Regions from separate parts of the Escherichia sp. B1147 genome, predicted to be linked through region 2. Evidence: predicted binding sites of a transcription regulator. Region 2 holds the regulator's gene; the other holds the start of a gene.
The links. The regulator CRP, encoded in region 2, controls carbon source genes, mostly activating them, when cyclic AMP is high. The targets are predictions, from matches to a motif close to ATGTGANNNNNNTCACAT.
Positions count from the first base shown of each region.

Region 1 (8,049 bases), on a different contig from region 2:
TGGCGCGTCGCCGGAAAGCTCGCTCAAGTATGACGCCACCAGCCGCCAGATTGAGATCTACCCGATTGCCGGAACACGCCCACGCGGTCGTCGCGCCGATGGTTCACTGGACAGAGATCTCGACAGCCGAATTGAACTCGAAATGCGTACCGACCATAAAGAACTTTCAGAACATCTGATGCTGGTAGATCTCGCCCGAAATGACCTGGCGCGCATTTGCACTCCGGGCAGTCGCTACGTAGCCGATCTCACCAAAGTAGACCGTTATTCCTATGTGATGCACCTCGTCTCCCGCGTGGTCGGCGAGCTGCGCCACGATCTTGACGCCCTGCACGCTTACCGCGCCTGTATGAATATGGGGACGTTAAGCGGTGCGCCGAAAGTGCGCGCCATGCAGTTAATTGCCGAGGCGGAAGGTCGTCGACGCGGCAGCTACGGCGGCGCAGTAGGTTATTTCACCGCGCACGGCGATCTCGACACCTGCATTGTGATTCGCTCGGCGCTGGTGGAGAACGGCGTCGCCACCGTGCAAGCCGGTGCTGGTGTTGTCCTTGATTCTGTTCCGCAGTCGGAAGCCGACGAAACCCGTAATAAAGCCCGCGCTGTTCTGCGCGCTATCGCCACCGCGCATCATGCACAGGAGACTTTCTGATGGCTGACATTCTGCTGCTCGATAATATTGACTCTTTTACTTACAACCTGGCAGATCAGTTGCGCAGCAATGGTCATAACGTGGTGATTTACCGCAACCATATTCCGGCGCAAACCTTAATTGAACGTCTGGCGACCATGAGCAATCCGGTGCTGATGCTTTCCCCTGGCCCCGGCGTGCCGAGCGAAGCCGGTTGTATGCCGGAACTCCTCACCCGCCTGCGCGGCAAGCTGCCAATTATTGGCATTTGCCTCGGTCATCAGGCGATTGTCGAAGCCTACGGTGGTTATGTCGGTCAGGCGGGCGAAATTCTTCATGGCAAAGCCTCCAGCATTGAACATGACGGTCAGGCGATGTTTGCTGGATTGACAAACCCACTGCCAGTGGCGCGTTATCACTCGCTGGTTGGCAGTAACATTCCGGCCGGTTTAACCATTAACGCCCATTTTAATGGCATGGTGATGGCGGTGCGTCACGATGCAGATCGCGTTTGTGGATTCCAGTTCCATCCGGAATCCATTCTCACCACTCAGGGCGCTCGCCTGCTGGAACAAACGCTGGCCTGGGCGCAACAGAAGCTGGAGCCCACCAACACGCTGCAACCGATTCTGGAAAAACTGTATCAGGCGCAGACCCTTAGCCAGCAGGAAAGCCACCAGCTATTTTCAGCAGTGGTGCGTGGCGAGCTGAAGCCGGAACAACTGGCGGCGGCGCTGGTGAGCATGAAAATTCGCGGCGAGCACCCGAACGAAATCGCCGGAGCAGCAACGGCGCTACTGGAAAACGCCGCGCCGTTCCCGCGCCCGGATTATCTGTTTGCCGATATCGTCGGTACTGGCGGTGACGGCAGCAACAGTATCAACATTTCTACTGCCAGTGCTTTTGTCGCTGCGGCATGTGGACTGAAAGTGGCGAAACACGGCAACCGCAGCGTCTCCAGTAAATCTGGTTCGTCGGATCTGCTGGCGGCATTCGGTATTAACCTGGATATGAATGCAGATAAATCACGCCAGGCACTGGACGAGTTAGGCGTCTGCTTTCTCTTTGCGCCGAAATATCACACCGGATTTCGCCACGCAATGCCAGTTCGCCAGCAACTGAAAACCCGCACCCTGTTCAATGTGCTGGGGCCATTGATTAACCCGGCACATCCGCCGCTGGCATTAATTGGTGTCTACAGCCCGGAACTGGTGCTGCCGATTGCTGAAACCCTGCGTGTGCTGGGGTATCAACGCGCAGCAGTGGTGCACAGTGGCGGAATGGACGAAGTTTCCTTACACGCGCCGACAATCGTTGCAGAGCTTCATGATGGCGAAATTAAAAGCTATCAACTGACCGCGGAAGATTTTGGCCTGACGCCTTACCACCAGGAGCAACTCGCTGGCGGAACACCGGAAGAAAATCGTGACATTTTAACACGCTTGTTACAAGGTAAAGGCGACGCCGCCCATGAAGCAGCCGTCGCGGCGAATGTCGCCATGTTAATGCGCCTGCACGGCCATGAAGATCTGCAAGCCAATGCACAAACCGTTCTTGAGGTGCTGCGCAGTGGTTCCGCTTACGACAGAGTCACCGCACTGGCGGCACGAGGGTAAATGATGCAAACCGTTTTAGCGAAAATCGTCGCAGACAAGGCGATTTGGGTAGAAGCCCGCAAACAGCAGCAACCGCTAGCCAGTTTTCAGAATGAGGTTCAGCCGAGCACGCGACATTTTTATGATGCGCTACAGGGTGCACGCACCGCGTTTATTCTCGAGTGCAAAAAAGCATCACCATCGAAAGGTGTGATCCGTAATGATTTCGATCCGGCACGCATTGCCTCGATTTATAAACATTACGCTTCGGCCATTTCGGTGCTGACCGATGAGAAATATTTCCAGGGGAGCTTTGATTTCCTCCCTATCGTCAGCCAAATCGCGCCCCAGCCAATTTTATGTAAAGACTTTATTATCGACCCTTACCAGATCTATCTGGCGCGCTATTACCAGGCCGATGCCTGCTTATTAATGCTTTCAGTACTGGAAGACGAACAATATCGCCAGCTTGCTGCCGTCGCCCACAGTCTGGAGATGGGCGTGCTGACCGAAGTCAGTAATGACGAGGAGCTGGAACGTGCCATCGCCCTGGGGGCAAAAGTTGTCGGCATCAACAACCGCGATCTGCGTGATTTGTCGATTGATCTCAACCGCACGCGCGAGCTTGCGCCGAAACTAGGGCACAACGTGACGGTAATCAGCGAATCCGGCATCAATACTTATGCTCAGGTGCGCGAGTTAAGCCACTTCGCTAACGGCTTTCTGATTGGTTCGGCGCTAATGGCCCATGATGATTTGAACGCCGCCGTGCGTCGAGTGTTACTGGGTGAGAATAAAGTGTGTGGCCTGACTCGCCCACAGGATGCCAGAGCCGCTTATGACGCGGGCGCTATTTACGGTGGATTGATATTCGTTACAACGTCACCTCGCTGCGTCAGCGTTGAACAGGCGCAGGCAGTGATAGCTGCGGCACCGTTGCAATATGTCGGCGTGTTCCGTAATCACGATATCAGTGAGGTCGTTGATAAAGCGAAGACCCTGGCACTGGCAGCAGTACAACTGCATGGCAGTGAGGACCAGAAATATATCGACGAACTGCGTGACGCGCTGCCTGAAAACATTGCCATCTGGAAAGCATTGAGCGTCGGTGAAACGCTTCCCGCGCGCGATTTTCAGCACGTCGATAAATATGTATTCGACAACGGCCTGGGCGGGAGCGGGCAACGTTTCGACTGGTCACTGTTAAACGGTCAATCGCTTGGCAACGTGCTGCTGGCGGGTGGCTTAGGCGCAGATAACTGCGTGGAAGCGGCACAAACCGGCTGCGCCGGGCTTGATTTTAATTCTGCTGTAGAGTCACAACCGGGCATTAAAGATGCACATCTTTTGGCCTCGGTTTTCCAGACGCTGCGCGCATATTAAGGAAAGGAACAATGACAACATTACTTAACCCGTATTTTGGTGAGTTTGGCGGCATGTACGTGCCACAAATCCTGATGCCTGCCCTGCGCCAGCTGGAAGAAGCTTTCGTCAGCGCGCAAAAAGATCCTGAATTTCAGGCCCAGTTCAACGACCTTTTGAAAAACTATGCCGGACGTCCAACCGCGCTGACCAAATGCCAGAACATTACAGCTGGTACGAACACCACGCTGTACCTGAAGCGCGAAGATTTACTGCACGGCGGCGCGCATAAAACTAACCAGGTGCTGGGGCAGGCATTGCTGGCGAAGCGGATGGGTAAAACCGAAATCATCGCCGAAACCGGTGCCGGTCAGCATGGTGTAGCATCGGCACTTGCCAGCGCCCTGCTCGGCCTGAAATGTCGAATTTATATGGGCGCCAAAGATGTTGAGCGTCAGTCGCCCAACGTTTTCCGGATGCGCTTAATGGGTGCGGAAGTAATCCCCGTACATAGCGGTTCCGCAACGCTGAAAGATGCCTGTAACGAGGCGCTGCGCGACTGGTCCGGCAGTTATGAAACCGCGCACTACATGCTGGGTACCGCAGCCGGTCCACATCCTTACCCGACCATTGTCCGTGAGTTCCAGCGGATGATTGGCGAAGAAACGAAAGCGCAGATTCTGGAAAGAGAAGGTCGCCTTCCTGATGCCGTTATCGCCTGTATTGGCGGTGGTTCGAATGCCATCGGTATGTTTGCTGATTTCATCAACGAAACTAATGTCGGCCTGATTGGCGTGGAGCCTGGCGGCCACGGCATCGAAACTGGCGAGCACGGCGCACCGTTAAAACATGGTCGCGTAGGCATCTATTTTGGCATGAAAGCGCCGATGATGCAGACCGAAGACGGGCAGATTGAAGAGTCTTACTCCATCTCCGCCGGGCTGGATTTCCCGTCCGTTGGCCCACAACATGCGTATCTCAACAGCATCGGTCGTGCTGATTACGTGTCGATTACCGATGATGAAGCACTGGAAGCCTTTAAAACGCTCTGCCTGCACGAAGGGATTATCCCGGCGCTGGAATCCTCCCACGCGCTGGCCCACGCACTAAAAATGATGCGCGAAGACCCGGAAAAAGAGCAGCTGCTGGTCGTTAACCTTTCCGGTCGCGGCGATAAAGACATCTTCACCGTTCACGATATTTTGAAAGCTCGAGGGGAAATCTGATGGAACGCTATGAAACTCTGTTTGCCCAGTTGAAGGAGCGCAAAGAAGGCGCATTTGTTCCTTTCGTCACCCTCGGTGATCCGGGCGTAGAGCAGTCGCTGAAAATTATCGACGCATTGATTGAAGCCGGTGCCGACGCGCTGGAGTTAGGCATCCCCTTCTCTGACCCGCTGGCCGATGGCCCGACCATTCAAAACGCTACACTGCGGGCTTTTGCCGCAGGTGTGACCCCGGCACAATGTTTTGAAATGCTGGCACTGATTCGTCAAAAGCATCCGACCATTCCCATCGGCCTGCTGATGTACGTCAACCTGGTGTTTAACAAAGGCATTGATGAGTTTTACGCACTATGTGAAAAAGTCGGCGTCGATTCAGTGCTGGTTGCCGACGTGCCGGTGGAAGAGTCCGCGCCTTTCCGCCAGGCGGCGTTGCGGCATAACGTCGCACCTATCTTCATCTGCCCGCCGAATGCTGATGATGATTTGCTGCGCCAGATTGCGTCTTTCGGTCGTGGTTACACCTATTTACTGTCGCGAGCGGGCGTGACCGGAGCGGAAAACCGCGCAGCGTTACCCCTCAATCATCTGGTCACAAAGCTGAAAGAGTACAATGCTGCGCCGCCATTGCAGGGCTTTGGTATTTCAGCACCGGAACAGGTAAAAGCAGCGATTGATGCAGGGGCCGCAGGCGCGATTTCGGGTTCTGCGATTGTTAAAATCATCGAGCAACATATTAGTCAGCCAGAAAAAATGCTGGAAGCACTGAAAGATTTTGTCCGTCCGATGAAAGCAGCTACACGCAGTTAATTTGGGACAAACCGCCAGAAAACATCTGGCGGTTCATTGATGGTAAAAAATTAGAAGCGGTAGCCCGCAGAGAACATAAATACCCACGGGTCGAGGCGTACGTTGTCAGAATAACGTCCTGCAGGCAGCACTGCGCCATTGGATTTATATTTCACCTCAGTGTCGATATCCATGTACCAGACCGACATATTAAGTAACCAGTCACGGTTGATGAGATAATCCAGACCTACTTGTCCCGCCACGCCCCATGAATCCTTCAGACTAAGGTCGGATAAACCAAGACCTTCACCGGTGTCATTGAAGTCATTATTAAAAAAGGTGGTGTAGTTAATACCCGCACCAATGTAAGGACGGAATTTACTGCCGGAATCACCAAAATACCATTGTGCCATCAGTGTTGGCGGTAAATGGTGGACTGTCGCAATATCCCCGGTTGTGGCGGTGCCAACCTTATGACGAAACGGCGATGCCGCCAGCAATTCCACGCCGATGTTATCGGTCGCCATATAAGTGAAGGTCAGCCCCAGTTGGGTGTTATTGGTCACGCTAAAGCCACCCAGACTTCCCAGAGTTCCATCCGCGCCTTCCGTTGGACGCACCGTTGCCGAACCTGCACGAATGAAAAACTCGCCTGCTTCGTGAGCATAGACGCTACCAGAGAGAAGTGTACTGACTGCCAATGCCGCCACTGTTAATTTTTTCATGTTCGCTCCGTCGTTATGGTTATAAAAACGTGACGAATATACCTACATTGGAGTAACAAATGATCCTACACAGATCACACTCCATTCGCTAAATGACCATTTATTGATCTGGATTAATTTAGAAGTTGCATCGCATATCCTAGTTAATGTGATTCAAATCAATTTGAATGCTTTTCATCTCCGAAGATATTCTTTTGCTAGCTTATTGGCCTTTTAAGCAGGCGGTAAGTTGCGGTATTTATGCAAACAGCCCTTCTGCTTGCCAGGAATTTGTCGTGTCTGGAGAAAGCAATAAATCCTGTGATCGCGCCCAAGCCCGCTGTGGATTACCTGCGCTTTACAAAGATATGCTTTTCCATACAAGTCGTGATGCTGCCACTGAAGGGATAACCAGGGTACAATTGCCTGCTAATTAACACCTGCATAAAACTCAAGGAGAGTGCATGTCTATCACGGCGCAGTCCGTATACCGTGACACCGGAAATTTCTTCCGTAATCAATTTATGACCATTCTGTTGGTATCGTTGCTTTGTGCATTTATCACAGTGGTGTTAGGACATGTTTTCTCACCCAGTGACGCACAGCTTGCGCAGCTCAATGACGGCGCGACCGTTAGTGGCAGCGGTGGGTTGTTCGATCTGGTACAAAATATGTCCCCGGAACAGCAACAAATTTTGCTGCGAGCTTCCGCTGCGTCCACTTTTTCAGGATTAATCGGTAACGCCATTCTCGCCGGAGGCGTAATATTAATTATCCAACTGGTGTCTGCAGGTCAGAGAGTTAGTGCGCTACGAGCTATTGGTGCCAGTGCGCCGATATTGCCAAAGTTATTTATTCTGATTTTTCTGACTACCCTTTTAGTACAGATTGGCATCATGCTGGTGGTCGTTCCGGGAATTTTAATGGCCATTTTACTGGCACTGGCGCCGGTGATGTTGGTGCAGGATAAATTGGGCGTTTTCGCCTCTATGCGCAGCAGTATGCGGCTGACATGGGCGAATATGCGTTTGGTGGCACCTGCAGTACTAAGCTGGTTACTGGCAAAAACACTGTTGCTGCTGTTTGCCTCTTCGTTTGCCGCATTAACCCCGGAAATTGGCGCCGTACTGGCGAACACCTTAAGCAACCTGATTTCAGCCGTATTGCTTATCTATCTGTTCCGCCTGTACATGTTGATTCGCCAATAACCTGAAGTATTTGATTACGGAATCGTAAAATGAAGCAGTTTCTTGATTTTTTACCGCTGGTTGTTTTCTTCGCGTTCTACAAAATTTATGACATCTATGCGGCAACTGCGGCGCTCATCGTCGCCACGGCGATTGTGCTTATTTATAGCTGGGTTCGCTTCCGGAAAGTTGAGAAGATGGCCCTGATCACCTTTGTTCTGGTGGTCGTTTTCGGTGGTCTGACGCTGTTCTTCCACAATGATGAGTTTATTAAATGGAAGGTCACTGTCATTTACGCTCTGTTTGCCGGTGCTTTGTTGGTTAGCCAATGGGTAATGAAAAAGCCACTGATTCAACGGATGCTGGGTAAAGAACTCACTCTACCGCAGCCAGTGTGGTCGAAACTGAATCTGGCCTGGGCAGTCTTCTTTATTCTTTGCGGCCTGGCGAATATCTACATCGCATTCTGGCTACCACAAAACATTTGGGTCAACTTCAAAGTGTTCGGTCTGACCGCCCTCACCTTAATCTTCACACTGTTAAGCGGTATTTATATCTA
Region 1 is NZ_LFHY01000007.1:376-8,424, reverse strand. Features, by position in the region: gene trpE (anthranilate synthase component I) at 1-652, shown strand, start outside; gene trpD (bifunctional anthranilate synthase glutamate amidotransferase component TrpG/anthranilate phosphoribosyltransferase TrpD) at 652-2,247, shown strand; gene trpCF (bifunctional indole-3-glycerol-phosphate synthase TrpC/phosphoribosylanthranilate isomerase TrpF) at 2,248-3,609, shown strand; gene trpB (tryptophan synthase subunit beta) at 3,621-4,814, shown strand; gene trpA (tryptophan synthase subunit alpha) at 4,814-5,620, shown strand; gene ompW (outer membrane protein OmpW) at 5,671-6,324, opposite strand; partial or broken gene A9180_RS24710 (YkgJ family cysteine cluster protein) at 6,549-6,740, shown strand; gene A9180_RS06390 (YciC family protein) at 6,768-7,511, shown strand; gene A9180_RS06385 (septation protein A) at 7,541-8,049, shown strand, end outside.
Region 1: the regulator CRP is predicted to act here: its motif matches at 6,471-6,488, upstream of ompW (outer membrane protein OmpW).

Region 2 (8,049 bases):
GGTACTGGTCTGGTCGGAACTGCACGAAACGGTCAATATCATGCCGCGCAGTCAGTTTCGCGAATAACCTGCAACCGTCGGCGGACGAAATAATAATGATAACCAGGTCATGGAGTTACTATGTCTGCCAAACATCCGGTCATTGCGGTAACAGGGTCCAGCGGCGCGGGGACCACCACCACCAGCCTCGCGTTTCGTAAAATATTCGCGCAGTTAAATCTGCAAGCAGCCGAGGTGGAAGGCGACAGTTTTCACCGCTACACCCGCCCGGAAATGGATATGGCGATCCGCAAGGCGCGCGATGCCGGGCGGCATATCAGCTACTTCGGCCCCGAAGCCAACGACTTCGGCCTGCTGGAACAAACCTTTATTGAATACGGCCAGAGCGGCAAAGGGAAATCACGCAAATACCTGCATACCTACGACGAAGCCGTACCGTGGAATCAGGTGCCAGGCACATTCACCCCGTGGCAGGCGCTACCGGAACCCACCGATGTGCTGTTTTATGAAGGTTTGCACGGCGGCGTGGTCACACCACAACATAACGTCGCGCAGCATGTGGATTTACTGGTAGGCGTAGTGCCTATCGTTAACCTGGAGTGGATTCAAAAGCTTATCCGTGACACCGGCGAGCGCGGACACTCACGAGAAGCGGTGATGGACTCGGTTGTACGTTCAATGGAAGACTATATCAACTACATCACGCCGCAGTTTTCCCGCACCCATCTTAACTTCCAGCGCGTCCCCACCGTCGACACTTCAAACCCCTTCGCCGCAAAAGGCATTCCATCGCTGGATGAAAGCTTTGTGGTGATTCATTTTCGTAATCTGGAGGGGATCGATTTCCCCTGGCTGCTGGCGATGTTGCAAGGTTCGTTCATTTCCCACATCAATACATTAGTGGTGCCGGGAGGCAAAATGGGTCTGGCAATGGAGTTAATTATGCTGCCGCTGGTGCAACGACTGATGGAAGGGAAGAAAATCGAGTAACTTCACCAATAAGCCGGATAAAATACTATCCGGCATCACAACGGGGTAGTTAAATCACGCAGCAACCACTTCATAAGAGTGGGTAATATTCACCGCTTTTTCCAGCATCAGCGCCACTGAACAATATTTCTCAGCAGAGAGATCCACCGCACGCGCAACCGCTGCATCCTTCAAGTCGCGACCGGTGACGATAAAATGCAAATTGATATGGGTAAACAGGCGCGGTGCCTCTTCGCGGCGTTCAGAGGTCAGTTTTACTTCACAATCGACCACATCCTGACGCCCCTTCTGCAGGATAGAAACCACATCAATGGCGCTACAGCCACCCGCCGCCATCAGCACCATTTCCATCGGGCTTGGCGCTTTATCGCCAGAGTTACCATCCATTAAAATCTGGTGACCAGAGGCGGATTCGCCCAGAAAAGTTAACCCTTCAACCCACTTTACACGCGCTTGCATAATCGAAACTCCATTGCGTCAGTTTTCCTGACAGAGTACGCGTACTGACCAAATCGCGCAACGGAAGGCGACCTGGGTCATGCTGAAGCGAGACACCAGGAGACACAAAGCGAAAGCTATGCTAAAACAGTCGGGATGCTACAGTAATACATTGATGTACTGCATGTATGTAAAGGACGTCACATTACCGTGCAGTTCAGTTGATAGCCCCTTCCCAGGTAGCGGGAAGCACATTTCGGCAATCCAGAGACAGCGGCGTTTTCTGGCTCTGGAGAAAGCTTATAACAGAGGATAACCGCGCATGGTGCTTGGCAAACCGCAAACAGACCCGACTCTCGAATGGTTCTTGTCTCATTGCCACATTCATAAGTACCCATCCAAGAGCACGCTTATTCACCAGGGTGAAAAAGCGGAAACGCTGTACTACATCGTTAAAGGCTCTGTGGCAGTGCTGATCAAAGACGAGGAGGGTAAAGAAATGATCCTCTCCTATCTGAATCAGGGTGATTTTATTGGCGAATTGGGCCTGTTTGAAGAAGGCCAGGAACGTAGCGCATGGGTACGTGCAAAAACCGCCTGTGAAGTAGCTGAAATTTCCTACAAAAAATTTCGTCAATTAATTCAGGTGAACCCGGATATTCTGATGCGTCTCTCCGCGCAAATGGCGCGTCGTCTGCAAGTCACTTCAGAGAAAGTCGGAAACCTTGCGTTCCTCGACGTTACAGGTCGCATCGCGCAGACGCTGCTGAATCTGGCGAAACAACCCGATGCAATGACTCACCCGGACGGTATGCAAATTAAAATTACCCGTCAGGAAATTGGTCAAATTGTCGGCTGTTCTCGTGAAACCGTAGGGCGCATTCTGAAGATGCTGGAAGATCAGAACCTGATCTCCGCACACGGTAAAACCATCGTCGTTTACGGCACTCGTTAATCCCGTCGGAGTGGCGCGTTACCTGGTAGCGCGCCATTTTGTTTAAACCGATGTGGCGCAGACTGATTTATCATCCTGATATCAACTATGCACTACGACAAACTCTGGTGCTATGTTTGCCCGTGGCCGTTGGTCTGTTGTTTGGCGAATTAAGACTCGGCCTGCTGTTTTCACTCGTCCCTGCCTGTTGCAACATTGCGGGGCTTGATACCCCCCATAAACGTTTTTTCAAACGCCTGATTATTGGCGCGTCGCTGTTTGCTACCTGTAGCTTACTGACACAGCTGCTGTTGGAAAAAGATATCCCCCTGCCCTTTTTGCTGACCGGGTTAACGCTGGTACTTGGCGTCACTGCCGAGCTTGGGCCATTGCACGCAAAATTGCTTCCCGCATCGTTACTCGCCGCCATTTTTACACTCAGTCTGGCGGGATATATGCCGGTCTGGGAACCGTTGCTCATCTACGCGTTAGGCACGCTCTGGTACGGACTGTTTAACTGGTTCTGGTTCTGGCTCTGGCGCGAACAGCCCCTACGCGAGTCACTTAGTCTGCTCTACCGTGAACTGGCTGATTACTGTGAAATCAAATACAGTCTGCTCACTCAGCATACCGATCCTGAAAAAGCACTCCCGCCACTGCTGGTACGCCAGCAAAAAGCGGTCGATTTGATTACCCAGTGCTATCAGCAAATGCACATGCTTTCCGCGCAAAATAATACCGATTACAAGCGGATGTTGCGCATTTTTCAGGAAGCACTGGATTTACAGGAACATATTTCGGTCAGTTTGCATCAACCTGAAGAGGTGCAAAAGCTGGTCGAGCGTAGCCATGCAGAAGAAGTTATCCGCTGGAATGCGCAAACCGTCGCCGCTCGCCTGCGCGTGCTGGCTGATGACATTCTTTACCATCGCCTGCCGACGCGTTTTACGATGGAAAAGCAAATTGGCGCACTGGAGAAAATCGCCCGCCAGCATCCGGATAACCCTGTGGGGCAATTCTGCTACTGGCACTTCAGCCGCATCGCTCGAGTGCTGCGTACCCAGAAACCGCTTTATGCCCGCGATCTGCTGGCGGATAAACAGCGACGAATGCCGTTACTTCCGGCGCTAAAAAGTTATCTTTCCCTGAAATCGCCAGCACTACGTAATGCCGGACGACTGAGCGTGATGTTAAGCGTTGCCAGTTTGATGGGGACCGCGCTGCATCTGCCGAAGTCGTATTGGATCCTGATGACGGTGTTGCTGGTGACACAGAATGGTTACGGCGCGACCCGTCTGAGGATTGTGAATCGCTCCGTGGGGACCGTGGTCGGGTTAATCATTGCGGGCGTGGCGCTGCACTTTAAAATTCCCGAAGGTTACACCCTGACGTTGATGCTGTTTACCACGCTCGCCAGCTATCTGATATTGCGCAAAAACTACGGCTGGGCGACAGTCGGCTTTACCATTACCGCGGTGTATACCCTGCAACTGTTGTGGCTAAACGGCGAGCAATACATCATTCCCCGTCTTATCGATACCATTATTGGTTGTTTGATTGCCTTCGGCGGCACGGTATGGCTGTGGCCGCAGTGGCAGAGTGGTTTATTGCGTAAAAACGCCCATGACGCCTTAGAAACCTACCAGGAAGCGATTCGTCTGATCCTGAGTAAAGATCCACAACCTACGCCACTGGCCTGGCAGCGAATGCGGGTAAATCAGGCACATAACACTCTGTATAACTCATTAAATCAGGCGATGCAGGAACCGGCGTTTAATAGCCATTATCTGGCAGACATGAAACTGTGGGTAACGCACAGTCAGTTTATTGTTGAACATATTAATGCCATGACCACGCTGGCGCGGGAGCACCGGGCATTGCCGCCGGAGCTGGCGCAGGAGTATTTGCAGTCTTGTGAAATCGCTATTCAACGCTGTCAGCAGCGGCTGGAGTATGACGAACCGGGTAGTTCTGGTGACGCCAATATCATAGACTCGCCAGAGATGCTGCCGCACGAAGGCGCGGCTGGTACCCTGGAACAGCATTTACAACGGGTTATTGGCCATCTGAATACGATGCACACCATTTCAGCGATGGCCTGGCGGCAGCGACCGCATCACGGGATTTGGTTGAATCGGAAGTTACGGGATTCGAAGGCGTAATATCATCATTGCCAGAAGCAAACCGTAGGTCGGATAAGGCGTTCACGCCGCATCCGACACCCTTTGCCTGATGCGACGCTTACCGCGTCTTATTTACGCCCCAACCACCTTCGCCACCGCGTTGGCAAAACGTTGCATCCCTTCATCAATATCCGCATCTTCCACCACCAGCGACGGTGCAAAACGCATCACATCCGGTCCGGCATTCAGCACCATTACGCCAGCCTCTGCGCCCGAATACAGGAAATCACGCGCCCGACCTTTGTACTGCGGCTTAAGCTCTGCGCCAATCAACAACCCCATACCGCGAATATCGCTAAACACATCAAACTGCTGATCTACCTTCTGCAAATGGTCAACAAAACGCTGGCGTTTCGCGTGAATGCCTTCCAGCACTTCAGGGGTATTGATGATATCAAACGCCGCGCCCGCTACTGCACAGGCCAGAGGATTACCGCCGTAGGTGGAACCGTGAGAACCAGGATGAAACGCAGAAGCAATTTCCGCCGTGGTCAGCATGGCGCTAATCGGGAAGCCGCCGCCTAACGCTTTCGCAGAGGTCAGAATATCCGGCGTCACACCGTAGTGCATGTAAGCAAACAAATCGCCTGTCCGCCCCATCCCGCACTGCACTTCATCAAACACCAATAATGCCTGATGTTGATCGCACAGCTCGCGCAAGCCCTGCAAAAACTCTGGCGTCGCAGCCGTCACGCCGCCCTCGCCCTGGATCGGCTCAACCACCACCGCACAGGTGTGATCATCCATCACCGCTTTCACTGCGTGGAGATCGTTAAAGGGAACGTGAATGATGTCTGCCGGTTTCGGCCCAAAGCCGTCGGAATATTTTGGCTGCCCACCCACCGAAACGGTAAACAGCGAGCGACCATGAAAAGCGTTATGGAAGGCAATAATTTTGGTTTTGAACGGGCTATGACGCACACAGGCGTAATGGCGTGCCAGTTTAAAGGCGGTTTCGTTAGCTTCCGTGCCGGAGTTCATAAACACCACGCGTTCGGCAAACGTCGCCTCAATCAGTTTGCGCCCAAGACGCAGCGCCGGTTCATTGGTGAAAACGTTACTGATATGCCACAGAGTTTCGCCCTGGGTTTTTAACGCGTTCACCAGCGCAGGATGGCAATGGCCCAACGCCGTAACTGCAATGCCACCCGCGAAATCGACATACTCCTTGCCTTGCTGATCCCAGATTCGGCTGCCCTGACCTTTTACCGGAATGAACTCTGCCGGTGCATAAATCGGCAGGATCACTTCATCGAAAGTCGCGCGTGTAATTGCTGTTTGTTCAATTGCCATCTCATGATCACCCTGTTACGCATAAATAAATGTGAAATTATAATCACAAAATATGCATAAAAAATCACTTAATAGCAATCAGAAATCAGCGATGCAGGAAATTAGCCAGCAGTTGATGTCCTTGTTCGCTAAGAATACTTTCTGGATGGAACTGCACACCTTCCAGATCCCACTGGCGATGGCGAATCCCCATAATCTCGCGGGTTTCGCTCCAGGCCGTCACTTCAAAGCACGCTGGTAATGAGTCAGGTTCCACCACCAGCGAATGGTAGCGTGTCACGGTAAGTGGATTTGCCAGCCCCCGAAATACGCCCTCACCGTTATGTGTAATCGGCGAGGTTTTGCCGTGCATAACCTTTGCGGCGCGCACAACTTTACCGCCAAATGCCTGCGCCATTGCCTGATGACCGAGGCAGACGCCAAGAATCGGCAAGCGCCCAGCATAGTGGCGAATAACGTCAAGGGAGATCCCGGCTTCATCTGGCGTACAGGGGCCGGGTGAGATGACAATTTTTTGTGGTTTAAGGGCGTCGATATCCGCCAGCGTCAACGCATCGTTGCGCTTAACCAGCACATCCACCCCCAGTTCACAAAAGTACTGGTAGAGGTTCCAGGTAAAAGAATCGTAGTTATCTATAAGCAGGATCATGGCGGCTCCGGTACGAAAGAACCGCGCTATTTTACTCAGATTCCCCGGCTTCGCTTACCACTTTGCTAAATATCGTCTGCAGCGCGGTGAGATCCCCCATTGCTCCACTCTGATTTGCCTGATTCCAGGCCTCTTTTTCGATACCCTGCCAGCTCAGTTGATATCCGGCATGAATCGCCAGTTGCTCGAAGAAGATCCGCTGTGCCAGACCACTTCCCACCCGGAAGGGATGCAGCACGTTGATTTCACAATAGTAATGCGCCAGCCGCTCGACGAACTTCGCTTTCTCCAGGCCAACCAGATAACCTTCTTCCTCCAGATCCTGCATCAGGGCATTGCCCTCTTTTTCGATATAAGCAAAGTGGCAGAACGGCGTATCGCCCTGATAAATATCAACTTCACGCAGTTGCCCTGCCCAGTCGAAAATATCCTGATACAGCTGGCGATGGATAGTGCGCAAATGCGGTAAACCGCGCACCAGCGGACCAAGCTCAATGGTCGCAGCACGCAGCGCCGTCATTTCGTAAGCGGCCTGTTCCAGCCGCTGCTGCTGGCGGATGTTCAGCCGGTTACGCATGATATCAAGGCCGGGATAGAGATACGGGTCGCGCCCTTCGCCGAATTTATCGCTCATAATGCCTCCTCAGCTCTTCAATGCGTGCTAAAGCCTCTGCGGCAGTAAGAGTGACTAATGGCATCTCGACGCCTTCAAGGTGGCGGCTGGCCTGGAAATTACGATTACGCTGAAGCTCCCAGAGACGGGACTTTTGCTTATCGGTGAGTTTCTTCACTTGATGCCTCCCTGAACGTGTCCGTTTGCCACAAGTATAAGCGGCAAATCCAGGTTACGCCGGGAGAGCAGAGGCGCGGACAAGATTGCCCGCGCGCGAAATTCTTACGGCAGGACTTTAGCAGAAAGGATAACTACCGGTTTTGACGGCACATTCTGGTACGGGCCAACGTCATGGGTCGGCACCTGGGAAATCTTGTCAGCAACATCCATGCCTTTCACCACTTTCCCAAACACCGCGTAACCGAAATCACGCTGACCGTGGTCGAGGAAGGCATTGTCGGCTACGTTGATAAAGAACTGACTGGTGGCGCTGTCTTTGTCCGCAGTACGCGCCATAGCAATAGTGCCACGCGTATTGCGCAGACCGTTATCAGCCTCATTTTTGATCGGCGGATTCGGTTTTTTCTGCTGCATCTGCTCGGTAAATCCACCGCCCTGAATCATAAAGCCCGGGATCACCCGGTGAAAAGTGGTGTTGTTATAAAAGCCGCTGTTCACATAATCGACGAAATTTTGCACTGATACTGGCGCTTTCTGACTATCCAGCTCCAGTTCGATATTACCAGCAGAGGTTGTTAACAATACGTGCGGATCCCCTTTCGCTGCCATTGCTTCAGGTGAGAGAGCAGAAAGAGCGAAAACAGCTACAACAGCTGCCAGGGTCGATTTGAACATGAGATTTCCTTAACTGTGCAGAAAAAAAGCAAGTGGAGAGATTCTAAATAGCCTTCAATGACAAGGCCATTCCTTTACCTAATTTTACGTACTT
Region 2 is NZ_LFHY01000008.1:13,245-21,293, forward strand. Features, by position in the region: gene A9180_RS07405 (YheU family protein) at 1-67, shown strand, start outside; gene A9180_RS07410 (phosphoribulokinase) at 121-990, shown strand; gene A9180_RS07415 (OsmC family protein) at 1,045-1,449, opposite strand; gene crp (cAMP-activated global transcriptional regulator CRP) at 1,751-2,383, shown strand; gene A9180_RS07430 (YccS/YhfK family putative transporter) at 2,434-4,524, shown strand; gene argD (bifunctional acetylornithine/succinyldiaminopimelate transaminase) at 4,618-5,838, opposite strand; gene pabA (aminodeoxychorismate synthase component 2) at 5,924-6,487, opposite strand; gene A9180_RS07445 (putative adenosine monophosphate-protein transferase Fic) at 6,519-7,121, opposite strand; gene A9180_RS07450 (YhfG family protein) at 7,111-7,278, opposite strand; gene ppiA (peptidylprolyl isomerase A) at 7,383-7,955, opposite strand.